3 regions of the Peribacillus sp. V2I11 genome follow, and region 2 is predicted to be linked to each of the others. Evidence: a T-box and tRNA genes for the amino acid it is inferred to sense, from the RefSeq annotation. Region 2 holds a T-box; the other regions hold tRNA genes.
What was found. A T-box is a leader RNA that pairs with one kind of tRNA and senses whether it is charged. The one in region 2 lies ahead of thrS (threonine--tRNA ligase), so its partner is inferred to be a tRNA-Thr.

Region 1: it has a tRNA-Thr gene. The T-box ahead of thrS (threonine--tRNA ligase) is inferred to sense a tRNA for this amino acid. The anticodon was not compared.
Region 3: it has a tRNA-Thr gene. The T-box ahead of thrS (threonine--tRNA ligase) is inferred to sense a tRNA for this amino acid. The anticodon was not compared.

What each region holds. Positions count from the first base shown of each region.
Region 1 is NZ_JAUSYW010000001.1:1,480,154-1,483,920, forward strand. It holds gene QFZ73_RS07140 (hypothetical protein) at 525-815, shown strand; tRNA gene QFZ73_RS07145 (tRNA-Leu) at 1,235-1,315, opposite strand; tRNA gene QFZ73_RS07150 (tRNA-Cys) at 1,324-1,397, opposite strand; tRNA gene QFZ73_RS07155 (tRNA-Gly) at 1,406-1,480, opposite strand; tRNA gene QFZ73_RS07160 (tRNA-Gln) at 1,484-1,558, opposite strand; tRNA gene QFZ73_RS07165 (tRNA-His) at 1,594-1,669, opposite strand; tRNA gene QFZ73_RS07170 (tRNA-Trp) at 1,687-1,760, opposite strand; tRNA gene QFZ73_RS07175 (tRNA-Tyr) at 1,771-1,854, opposite strand; tRNA gene QFZ73_RS07180 (tRNA-Thr) at 1,871-1,946, opposite strand; tRNA gene QFZ73_RS07185 (tRNA-Phe) at 1,954-2,029, opposite strand; tRNA gene QFZ73_RS07190 (tRNA-Asp) at 2,042-2,117, opposite strand; tRNA gene QFZ73_RS07195 (tRNA-Met) at 2,123-2,196, opposite strand; tRNA gene QFZ73_RS07200 (tRNA-Val) at 2,275-2,350, opposite strand; tRNA gene QFZ73_RS07205 (tRNA-Glu) at 2,366-2,440, opposite strand; tRNA gene QFZ73_RS07210 (tRNA-Ser) at 2,450-2,541, opposite strand; tRNA gene QFZ73_RS07215 (tRNA-Asn) at 2,547-2,621, opposite strand; rRNA gene rrf (5S ribosomal RNA) at 2,631-2,746, opposite strand; rRNA gene QFZ73_RS07225 (23S ribosomal RNA) at 2,869-3,767, opposite strand, start outside.
Region 2 is NZ_JAUSYW010000001.1:3,527,300-3,531,066, reverse strand. It holds partial or broken gene thrS (threonine--tRNA ligase) at 1-1,306, opposite strand, end outside; T-box leader at 1,367-1,588, opposite strand; T-box leader at 1,619-1,839, opposite strand; T-box leader at 1,870-2,090, opposite strand; gene QFZ73_RS17220 (DUF7010 family protein) at 2,534-3,133, opposite strand; gene QFZ73_RS17215 (TetR/AcrR family transcriptional regulator) at 3,354-3,767, shown strand, end outside.
Region 3 is NZ_JAUSYW010000001.1:2,921,313-2,925,079, reverse strand. It holds tRNA gene QFZ73_RS14260 (tRNA-Glu) at 147-218, opposite strand; tRNA gene QFZ73_RS14255 (tRNA-Ser) at 222-312, opposite strand; tRNA gene QFZ73_RS14250 (tRNA-Asn) at 314-388, opposite strand; tRNA gene QFZ73_RS14245 (tRNA-Ile) at 401-477, opposite strand; tRNA gene QFZ73_RS14240 (tRNA-Gly) at 483-556, opposite strand; tRNA gene QFZ73_RS14235 (tRNA-His) at 561-636, opposite strand; tRNA gene QFZ73_RS14230 (tRNA-Phe) at 654-729, opposite strand; tRNA gene QFZ73_RS14225 (tRNA-Asp) at 753-828, opposite strand; tRNA gene QFZ73_RS14220 (tRNA-Met) at 835-908, opposite strand; tRNA gene QFZ73_RS14215 (tRNA-Ser) at 1,012-1,104, opposite strand; tRNA gene QFZ73_RS14210 (tRNA-Ile) at 1,125-1,201, opposite strand; tRNA gene QFZ73_RS14205 (tRNA-Met) at 1,212-1,288, opposite strand; tRNA gene QFZ73_RS14200 (tRNA-Ala) at 1,317-1,392, opposite strand; tRNA gene QFZ73_RS14195 (tRNA-Pro) at 1,410-1,486, opposite strand; tRNA gene QFZ73_RS14190 (tRNA-Arg) at 1,499-1,575, opposite strand; tRNA gene QFZ73_RS14185 (tRNA-Leu) at 1,585-1,673, opposite strand; tRNA gene QFZ73_RS14180 (tRNA-Gly) at 1,686-1,760, opposite strand; tRNA gene QFZ73_RS14175 (tRNA-Leu) at 1,769-1,850, opposite strand; tRNA gene QFZ73_RS14170 (tRNA-Lys) at 1,859-1,934, opposite strand; tRNA gene QFZ73_RS14165 (tRNA-Thr) at 1,955-2,030, opposite strand; tRNA gene QFZ73_RS14160 (tRNA-Val) at 2,041-2,116, opposite strand; rRNA gene rrf (5S ribosomal RNA) at 2,128-2,243, opposite strand; rRNA gene QFZ73_RS14150 (23S ribosomal RNA) at 2,362-3,767, opposite strand, start outside.

The sequences.
Region 1 (3,767 bases), 2.0 Mb from region 2:
CACGGGCATTTGTTCCTAGACAGACAAAAAAAACTAGCAGATAAATTAAAAGGTTTTTTCTAATAAAAAAAGTAAGTGGAGTCAAAAACATTAATGAAATGTATGGAAGGCCAGCTAAGAAATGAAATCGGGGAACATCGGAATAAAGAGGTAAATGCATTATATAAAAAGTATCTCTTCTATCCAACTTGTTATGATCGAGCCTAAGGCCCTTGCCTTATAAGCAGGGGTCTTTTTTTTGTATGTGCGTGCAACCGGGCTTGAATCAACATGACTCTTTTCTGTATGTTTCTTTTGGGTCGCTTCATAAACTCAGCAACCGTTCCTTCGCTTACTTGGTGCGCTTTGGTGCGATATTTTGCCTTTGGCAAAGTCACCTGTTTTCTATTTACTCAATTTGAGTACAGACATACATTCTCTGGTGAAAAAAATGCTCAACAGATAAAGATTGACAACATTTATATGGTGACTCATACTTGTAGTAATTAAAATGACAGAAAATTAAGAATAGTGGAGGGGTAATTATGAATAAGATTTTCGTTCCTAACGCAATCGCCACTTTAACAAGACTTTTCTACAGTTCAACTACACTGAATGAGTATTTAGCGATGAGAACCGCTCAATTCTACATTGAAGACCTGAAGTTACTACAAGACGTGGAAGCTGTTGCCTTGGCAATTGAAGATCAAAATGCTTTCGCTTTAATGTCTAAATTTAAATTATTTGATTATAAGGCTGCTGAAGAAATTGAAATCGCACTATCCGCTGCTGGCTATACGGAAGCAGAACTAAATGCTATGAATATTGAAATCTGAAATGGGCAATCATTATTTTTGGAACGAATGGGAGAGTTAATGCTCTTTGACCCATTCGTTTTTCATTTCCACCGTAAGAACGAACGTTCTCTAAACTATTGCTTATTGTTTTAATGGAGAATATTTATTATGCCTCTCCCCAGAGGCCAATAACTTCATGTATCGTTTCGTATCTTCCATAGACGTATGTCATAGTGTAGATTGAAAGTGAAATGATATCCTAACACCTTTAATAATGTTTGATTCGGGATTGTATGCTCCTTGGTTTCAATTCTCCTTCATTCTTGAGTGATGAAAAATCATTGCACAATACCCCCGCACATTTTTTGTACATATTTTGTAATACGTCATAAACACAAAAAAGCTTCACACAATTAAGTGTGAAGCTTTTTGTAATAGCGATTCTTCGCTATTGATGATACCGGTGGCCGGGGTCGAACCGGCACTCCAGAGGAACACGATTTTGAGTCGTGCGCGTCTGCCAATTCCGCCACACCGGCATGTATGTTGGAGGCGGCAACCGGAATCGAACCGGTGGTAAAGGTTTTGCAGACCTCTGCCTTACCGCTTGGCTATGCCGCCAACGTTTTTGGAGCGAAAGACGGGATTCGAACCCGCGACCCCAACCTTGGCAAGGTTGTATTCTACCACTGAACTACTTTCGCATATGGCTGGGCTAGAAGGGATCGAACCTTCGCATGACGGAATCAAAATCCGTTGCCTTACCGCTTGGCTATAGCCCATTAACGTTGTATTCATTATACCATGTTTTATTAAATGGGGCGACTGATGGGAATCGAACCCACGAATGCCTGAACCACAATCAGGTGCGTTAACCACTTCGCCACAATCGCCATTATAGGATTGAAATTGGCAGGGGTAGTAGGACTCGAACCCACACTGGAGGTTTTGGAGACCTCTGTTCTACCTTTAAACTATACCCCTGTAAGAAATATGGTGGAGGGGGGCAGATTCGAACTGCCGAACCCGAAGGAGCGGATTTACAGTCCGCCGCGTTTAGCCACTTCGCTACCCCTCCGCATATGGATGAAACATGGTGCCGGCAAGAGGACTTGAACCCCCAACCTACTGATTACAAGTCAGTTGCTCTACCAGTTGAGCTACACCGGCACTACTATGGTGGCTCAGGACGGAATCGAACCGCCGACACAAGGATTTTCAGTCCTTTGCTCTACCGACTGAGCTACTGAGCCAAGCAATAAAAATGGCGGTCCCGACGGGAATCGAACCCGCGATCTCCTGCGTGACAGGCAGGCATGTTAACCGCTACACCACGGGACCATAGATTGCGGGGACAGGATTTGAACCTGCGACCTTCGGGTTATGAGCCCGACGAGCTACCGGACTGCTCCACCCCGCGACGGTAATAATGTTGCTATTATGCATCAAGTTTTCGTGTTGAGCGTTTCAGCAGAAACAACTTGATCTCGTTAAGAAATGGTGGAGGATGACGGGATCGAACCGCCGACCCTCTGCTTGTAAGGCAGATGCTCTCCCAGCTGAGCTAATCCTCCAATATGTTGACTAAATGGTGACCCGTACGGGATTCGAACCCGTGTTACCGCCGTGAAAGGGCGGTGTCTTAACCGCTTGACCAACGGGCCAGGTATAAATGGCGGAGAGCAAGGGATTTGAACCCTTGAGACAGGGTTACCCGTCTACACGATTTCCAATCGTGCTCCTTCGGCCACTCGGACAGCTCTCCAATAATGGCTCCGCAGGTAGGACTCGAACCTACGACCGTTCGGTTAACAGCCGAATGCTCTACCACTGAGCTACTGCGGAACAATATAAGCTTGGCGACGTCCTACTCTCACAGGGGGAAACCCCCAACTACCATCGGCGCTGAAGAGCTTAACTGCCGTGTTCGGAATGGGAACGGGTGTGACCTCTTCGCTATCGTCACCAAACATTGTTAACATTTTTTCAAGACATATATTATTGTAACATCTTTTCGAAAAAATGCAAGAAGAAATTTTCATTCCTTCAAAACTAGATAATAAGAAGAAGGTATTTCATTTTTTAAAAAGCGTTGGTTAAGTCCTCGATCTATTAGTATCAGTCAGCTCCACATGTCGCCACGCTTCCACCTCTGACCTATCAACCTGATCATCTTTCAGGGATCTTACTAGCTTGCGCCATGGGAAATCTCATCTTGAGGGGGGCTTCATGCTTAGATGCTTTCAGCACTTATCCCGTCCGCACGTAGCTACCCAGCTATGCCTTTGGCAAGACAACTGGTACACCAGCGGTGCGTCCATCCCGGTCCTCTCGTACTAAGGACAGCTCCTCTCAAATTTCCTGCGCCCGCGACGGATAGGGACCGAACTGTCTCACGACGTTCTGAACCCAGCTCGCGTACCGCTTTAATGGGCGAACAGCCCAACCCTTGGGACCGACTACAGCCCCAGGATGCGATGAGCCGACATCGAGGTGCCAAACCTCCCCGTCGATGTGGACTCTTGGGGGAGATAAGCCTGTTATCCCCGGGGTAGCTTTTATCCGTTGAGCGATGGCCCTTCCATGCGGAACCACCGGATCACTAAGCCCGACTTTCGTCCCTGCTCGACTTGTAGGTCTCGCAGTCAAGCTCCCTTGTGCCTTTACACTCTACGAATGATTTCCAACCATTCTGAGGGAACCTTTGGGCGCCTCCGTTACTCTTTAGGAGGCGACCGCCCCAGTCAAACTGCCCACCTGACACTGTCTCCCACCCCGATGAGGGGCGCGGGTTAGAATTTCAATACAGCCAGGGTAGTATCCCACCAACGCCTCCACCGAAGCTAGCGCTCCGGCTTCTCAGGCTCCTACCTATCCTGTACAAGCTGTACCAAAATTCAATATCAGGCTGCAGTAAAGCTCCACGGGGTCTTTCCGTCCTGTCGCGGGTAACCTGCATCTTCACAGGTACTATAATTTCACCGAGTCTCT
Region 2 (3,767 bases):
TTCAAGGCTGTTTCAGAAGCTTCCCAAAGGGAATCATCGCCCATTGAATCCTCTGGGCGAGTCGAGAGCTCAACGGAATACTCGAATCCAAAAGTGCGATACACCTTATCAATCAGATGAAACACTTGTTTAATTTCACTTTCGATTTGATCCTGCCGAACATAAATGTGGGCATCATCCTGACAAAATGTACGGACCCGCAGCATCCCGTTCAATGCACCGCTATATTCATGACGGTGGACTTGACCGAATTCGGCCATCCGGATGGGTAAATCCCTGTAAGAATGAAAATGAGCATATGACCCGGACAGTTCATTGGCTTCATCGCGAATTTTGTTTGATCCACCTCAGTGAAGTACATATTCTCATGGTAATGATCCCAGTGACCCGATTGTTCCCATAACCGCTGGTTCATCATGAAAGGAGTCCGAACTTCGTCGTAATCAGCTTCAGTCTGAAGCTCCCGCGAGAACTTCTCCAATTCATTTCTAACGATTTGTCCTTTCGGTAAATAAAACGGCATTCCAGGGGCTTCCTCCGAAAACATGAATAAATCCAACTGCTTCCCTATTTTACGGTGATCGCGTTTGGCCGCTTCTTCCAGGAATTTAAAATGATCCTGTAAATCCTTTTTCTTTCGGAAAGCCACGCCATACACCCTTTGAAGAACTTCATTTTGATTGTCTCCCCTCCAATAGGCACCAGATACGCGAGTCAATTTGAACGATTTTACAAATGATGTGGATGGAAGGTGCGGCCCTTTGCATAGATCGACGAATTCCCCCTGTTGATAGAGCGTTAATTTTTCACCCTTAGGGATGTTCTTTGCTATATCCAACTTGAATGACTCCCCTCTGCCCTCGAAAAACTTCACAGCTTCTTCATAGGACACTTCGACCCTCTTAATTTCCAGATTTTCACTTATGATATGTTCCATCTCTTTTTCAATAACTTGTAGATCTTCTGAGCTTAAAGGATGATCTAATTTAAAATCATAGTAAAAACCATCTTCCACGACTGGCCCTATCCCTAATTCCACATTTTGGTATATTCTTTTTACAGCCTGCGCCAAAACATGCGCCGATGTATGTCGTAAAACTTGTAATCCTTCGTCTGAATCCAGAGTCAAGATCGACAGTTCGGCATCCTTATTCAACTTGAAACTTAGGTCAACCAGTTGCTTATCCAGTTTTCCTGCTACTGCCTTTTTCCTTAAACTTGAGCTGATGGACCCTGCCACACTTTCCACTGTCATCCCTTGCGGATATTCCCTTTGCTGCCCATCCGGGAATTGAACTTTAATCATTTTTTCACCCATCACATAAACACCCCTTTTTTAGTAATAAAAAAACGCACTCATCCCTATGCAAGGGACGAGTGCGTTTACCCGTGGTTCCACCCAATTTCCCATAAGCAAAAATCACTCATGGCTCTGGAGCTTGTAACGCAGCTTAGACGATATCAGTTACTCTCGTTCACCGATATAGCTCAAAGGCGGTAAATCAGTTTCCTAAGCCAGGAAGTTCGCAGCTGCCCTTCCCTCTTTGCAGACCGTAAAAATGATTCATGTCCTTATCATGGCAATATTTTCATATATAAAAAACGCACCCATCCCTATATAAGGGACGAGTGCGTTTACCCGTGGTTCCACCCAATTTCCCATAAGCAAAAATCACTCATGGCTCTGGAGCTTGTAACGCAGCTTAGACGATATCAGTTACTCTCGTTCACCGTATAGCTCAAAGGCGGTAAATCAGTTTCCTAAGCCAGGAAGTTCGCAGCTGCCCTTCCCTCTCTGCAGACCGTAAAAATGATTCATGTCCTTATCATGGCAATAATTATAATAATAAAAAACGCACCCATCCCTAAGTAAGGGACGAGTGCGTTACCCGTGATTCCACCCAATTCCCCATAAGCAAGAAACACTCATGGCTCTGGAGCTTGTAACGCAGCTTAGACGATATCAGTTACTCTTGTTCACCGATATAGCTCAAAGGCGGTAAATCAGTTTCCTAAGCCAGGAAGTTCGCAGCTGCCCTTCCCTCTCTGCAGACCGTAAAAATGATTCATGTCCTTATCAATGCTTCTAAAATGTAAATGGATTTTTATATTGTTATATATATTACAATATATTCCCATAAGTGACAACCTCAAATTTTTTAATTTCATTACAAACACAAAATGGGATAATTAGTAAAAAAGGAGTTTCTATGAAAAGTTTAAGCAATTGGTCTATCGTATTTGCAGTGATGGTACACTATCATTTTGCTGTTCCCTTGCCTTACCTAAAACCTCCGAGCTGCTTATGATCTCAGGATTCGGTGCGATACTTATTGGTATGTTATGCAGTTTCGGGGCCATGTATAAAAATGAAAAAGGAAAGTCGAAATTTTTGGCCGTGGCTGCATTCTTTCTTTTAAGTTTCATTCTCGTTTGGAATGAACCATTACAAATTGTCAGGCTCATGACCTGGATGAAGAATTAATCAAAATGAAAAACCCATTCACCATGACGGGTTTTTTGATTGATTGATTCAATCTTCATCGGCTAGCGTTCGACTTGAATTCTTTATTCTAAGCCATAGCGTAAGTCCAGTGGTCCAGAGAATTAGCGCGCATCCAAAGCCCAGCAATGATAACGGTGCAAGGATTTGATGCTCCCCAAGCATGACAGTGTCTGGCACAATAAGCAATGTGATAAGCGCTAATAAACAGAGAAGCACTCCTGTTGCATAGTAGATCTTGATTTGGAAAAGCGATGCCAAAGGTAAAAAATGAATCCCGACAATAATGGCGATGACTCCCGGTATAAGATCGGTCTGATCGATCAAGTTACAGATGGCAATGGCAATCCCGATAAGCAAACCTTCGGCAATGAAGACCATATTAAACAAAAATCCGATACGCTTCATACGCCTAGCCCCATTTTCTGAAACTTGATTGGTCATTTTTTGTGATGCATGAATTAATGAAATGCCGCCGATGACCATTATGATTCCTACCAATATTGCTGCGAGTTCCACGTAGGGAAACCCCCACCCCTGCAATCCCATTACACCAATACCAGCCCACAGTGTACCGAAGAATGCCATGAAAATCACTCCAATTCCAGAACCGCGAAACGACTCTTTCATCATCAGTTTCCTTTCATCCACAGTAATATCTTACATAGAATAATAATATTCGTACACTCCCCAATTATTCATCTCACAGTGCCCTTCAGTTTAACTCCGGGCAGCCCAAACTGGAAAAAAATGATTTAAATACCTTGTTGCAAAAATTACCATACTGCGATATTATGTTATTAATTAGTGATTGATTAATCACTAATTAATTAAAATATGGAGGATACCAATGGCCAGACCCAAAAAAGAGAATCGAAAAGATGACATACTGGAAGCTGGTTTGGAGGTTTTTGCAGAAAAGGGCTATTACAATACAACGACTGCCTTAATTGCAGAAAAAGCCGGCATATCCCAGCCATATGTTTTTAAATTCTTTAAAACTAAAGAGGAGTTATTCGTAGCGGCTCTGGATCGAGCATACGAAAGGATCCTTCAAGCTTTCGAAATTGAAACAGAATCCGAAGACCTTGTTAACCATATGATCAAGGTATATGAAGATTTGACTGATTCCAATCCAAATGAAATTGCCTTACAGGTCATAGGACTTTCAGTAACGGAAGATGCAATAAGGAACTCTACGCAGAAAGGGTTATCCAGCATCAGAAATCTCACGCTGGAAAAATTTCAATCTGCTGGAATTCCG
Region 3 (3,767 bases), 610 kb from region 2:
AAGCAAAAGGAATTTGAAGATGCACTGGAAGAAGAAAATATAGAATCCAACCTTGGAGACATTCCCTATAAACAAAAAGATAGTTATATTAATGAAAAGAAATGAAAAAAAGAAGCATACATGAATGTATGCTTCCCTTTTTGTTATGACCCGTACGGGATTCGAACCCGTGTTACCGCCGTGAAAGGGCGGTGTCTTAACCGCTTGACCAACGGGCCAACTGGCGGAGAAGGAGGGATTTGAACCCTCGCGCCGCTCGCGCGACCTACACCCTTAGCAGGGGCGCCTCTTCAGCCTCTTGAGTACTTCCCCATGGCTCCGCAGGTAGGACTCGAACCTACGACCGTTCGGTTAACAGCCGAATGCTCTACCACTGAGCTACTGCGGAACAATATGAATATGGTGGGCCTAAATGGACTCGAACCATCGACCTCACGCTTATCAGGCGTGCGCTCTAACCAGCTGAGCTATAGGCCCATATTTGGAGCGGGTGAAGGGAATCGAACCCTCATCATCAGCTTGGAAGGCTGAGGTTTTACCACTAAACTACACCCGCGAAATGGGGCGACTGATGGGAATCGAACCCACGAATGCCTGAACCACAATCAGGTGCGTTAACCACTTCGCCACAATCGCCGTAATTTTTTAAAATATGGTGGCTCAGGACGGAATCGAACCGCCGACACAAGGATTTTCAGTCCTTTGCTCTACCGACTGAGCTACTGAGCCACATATGTATTGAATTTAAAGAATGGCGGTCCCGACGGGAATCGAACCCGCGATCTCCTGCGTGACAGGCAGGCATGTTAACCGCTACACCACGGGACCTAATAATTGCGGGGACAGGATTTGAACCTGCGACCTTCGGGTTATGAGCCCGACGAGCTACCGGACTGCTCCACCCCGCGACGGTAAAAATGAAACGATTCACATCAAGTTTTCGTGTATATTGTTTCGTCCGCTTCCTTTATGTAAGGTTGTTTCAAAACAACTTGCTGCTTTTTGAAAAAATGGAGGAGGTAGAGGGATTCGAACCCCCGCGGGATTTGACTCCCCTGTCGGTTTTCAAGACCGATCCCTTCAGCCGAACTTGGGTATACCTCCACGGCTTTAAAAAATGAATATGGTGGACCTTGTAGGACTCGAACCTACGACCGGACGGTTATGAGCCGTCTGCTCTAACCAGCTGAGCTAAAGGTCCTTATATTTATTGGTAGCGGCGGAGGGGATCGAACCCCCGACCTCACGGGTATGAACCGTACGCTCTAGCCAGCTGAGCTACACCGCCAATATAATATAAGTATCTGATTGAAAAATGGTGGAGCCTAGCGGGATCGAACCGCTGACCTCCTGCGTGCAAGGCAGGCGCTCTCCCAGCTGAGCTAAGGCCCCATTCATTAAAAATCACGTGGTCGGGAAGACAGGATTCGAACCTGCGACCCCTTGGTCCCAAACCAAGTGCTCTACCAAGCTGAGCTACTTCCCGCAATAAAAAACATGGTGCGCCCGGCGGGAGTCGAACCTACAACCTTCTGATTCGTAGTCAGATGCTCTATCCAATTGAGCTACGGGCGCATATTATGATGGTGCCGAGGACCGGAATCGAACCGGTACGGTAGTCACCTACCGCAGGATTTTAAGTCCTGTGCGTCTGCCAGTTCCGCCACCCCGGCACATACGAAAAGTGGAGCGGAAGACGGGATTCGAACCCGCGACCCCAACCTTGGCAAGGTTGTATTCTACCACTGAACTACTTCCGCATGAAAGATGCGGGTGAAGGGACTTGAACCCCCACGCCTTGCGGCGCCAGATCCTAAGTCTGGTGCGTCTGCCAATTCCGCCACACCCGCATATATAATGGTGAGCCATGAAGGATTCGAACCTTCGACCCTCTGATTAAAAGTCAGATGCTCTACCAACTGAGCTAATGGCTCGTGCTTGTACTATCTTAAAATGGTGCCGGCAAGAGGACTTGAACCCCCAACCTACTGATTACAAGTCAGTTGCTCTACCAGTTGAGCTACACCGGCAGGTGTAAAATGGTGGAGGATGACGGGATCGAACCGCCGACCCTCTGCTTGTAAGGCAGATGCTCTCCCAGCTGAGCTAATCCTCCATATAAAACCTGCTTGGCGACGTCCTACTCTCACAGGGGGAAACCCCCAACTACCATCGGCGCTGAAGAGCTTAACTGCCGTGTTCGGAATGGGAACGGGTGTGACCTCTTCGCTATCGTCACCAAACATTGTTATCATTTTTTTAAGACATATATTATTATAACGTCTTTTTGAGAAAATGCAAGAAGAAATTTTCATTCCTTCAAAACTAGATAATAAGAAGGCATTTCATTTTTTTAAAGCGTTGGTTAAGTCCTCGATCTATTAGTATCAGTCAGCTCCACATGTCGCCACGCTTCCACCTCTGACCTATCAACCTGATCATCTTTCAGGGATCTTACTAGCTTGCGCCATGGGAAATCTCATCTTGAGGGGGGCTTCATGCTTAGATGCTTTCAGCACTTATCCCGTCCGCACGTAGCTACCCAGCTATGCCTTTGGCAAGACAACTGGTACACCAGCGGTGCGTCCATCCCGGTCCTCTCGTACTAAGGACAGCTCCTCTCAAATTTCCTGCGCCCGCGACGGATAGGGACCGAACTGTCTCACGACGTTCTGAACCCAGCTCGCGTACCGCTTTAATGGGCGAACAGCCCAACCCTTGGGACCGACTACAGCCCCAGGATGCGATGAGCCGACATCGAGGTGCCAAACCTCCCCGTCGATGTGGACTCTTGGGGGAGATAAGCCTGTTATCCCCGGGGTAGCTTTTATCCGTTGAGCGATGGCCCTTCCATGCGGAACCACCGGATCACTAAGCCCGACTTTCGTCCCTGCTCGACTTGTAGGTCTCGCAGTCAAGCTCCCTTGTGCCTTTACACTCTACGAATGATTTCCAACCATTCTGAGGGAACCTTTGGGCGCCTCCGTTACTCTTTAGGAGGCGACCGCCCCAGTCAAACTGCCCACCTGACACTGTCTCCCACCCCGATAAGGGGCGCGGGTTAGAATTTCAATACAGCCAGGGTAGTATCCCACCAACGCCTCCACCGAAGCTAGCGCTCCGGCTTCTCAGGCTCCTACCTATCCTGTACAAGCTGTACCAAAATTCAATATCAGGCTGCAGTAAAGCTCCACGGGGTCTTTCCGTCCTGTCGCGGGTAACCTGCATCTTCACAGGTACTATAATTTCACCGAGTCTCTCGTTGAGACAGTGCCCAGATCGTTACACCTTTCGTGCGGGTCGGAACTTACCCGACAAGGAATTTCGCTACCTTAGGACCGTTATAGTTACGGCCGCCGTTTACTGGGGCTTCGGTTCAAAGCTTCGCTTGCGCTAACCTCTCCCCTTAACCTTCCAGCACCGGGCAGGTGTCAGCCCCTATACTTCGCCTTGCGGCTTCGCAGAGACCTGTGTTTTTGCTAAACAGTCGCCTGGGCCTATTCACTGCGGCTTTTCTGGGCTATTCACCCTAAAAAGCACCCCTTCTCCCGAAGTTACGGGGTCATTTTGCCGAGTTCCTTAACGAGAGTTCTCTCGCACACCTTAGGATTCTCTCCTCGCCTACCTGTGTCGGTTTGCGGTACGGGCACCTTACATCTCACTAGAGGCTTTTCTTGGCAGCGTGGAATCAGGAACTTCGGTACTATATTTCCCTCGCCATCACAGCTCCGCCTTAATGGAAACGGGATTTGCCTCGTTTCCGGCCT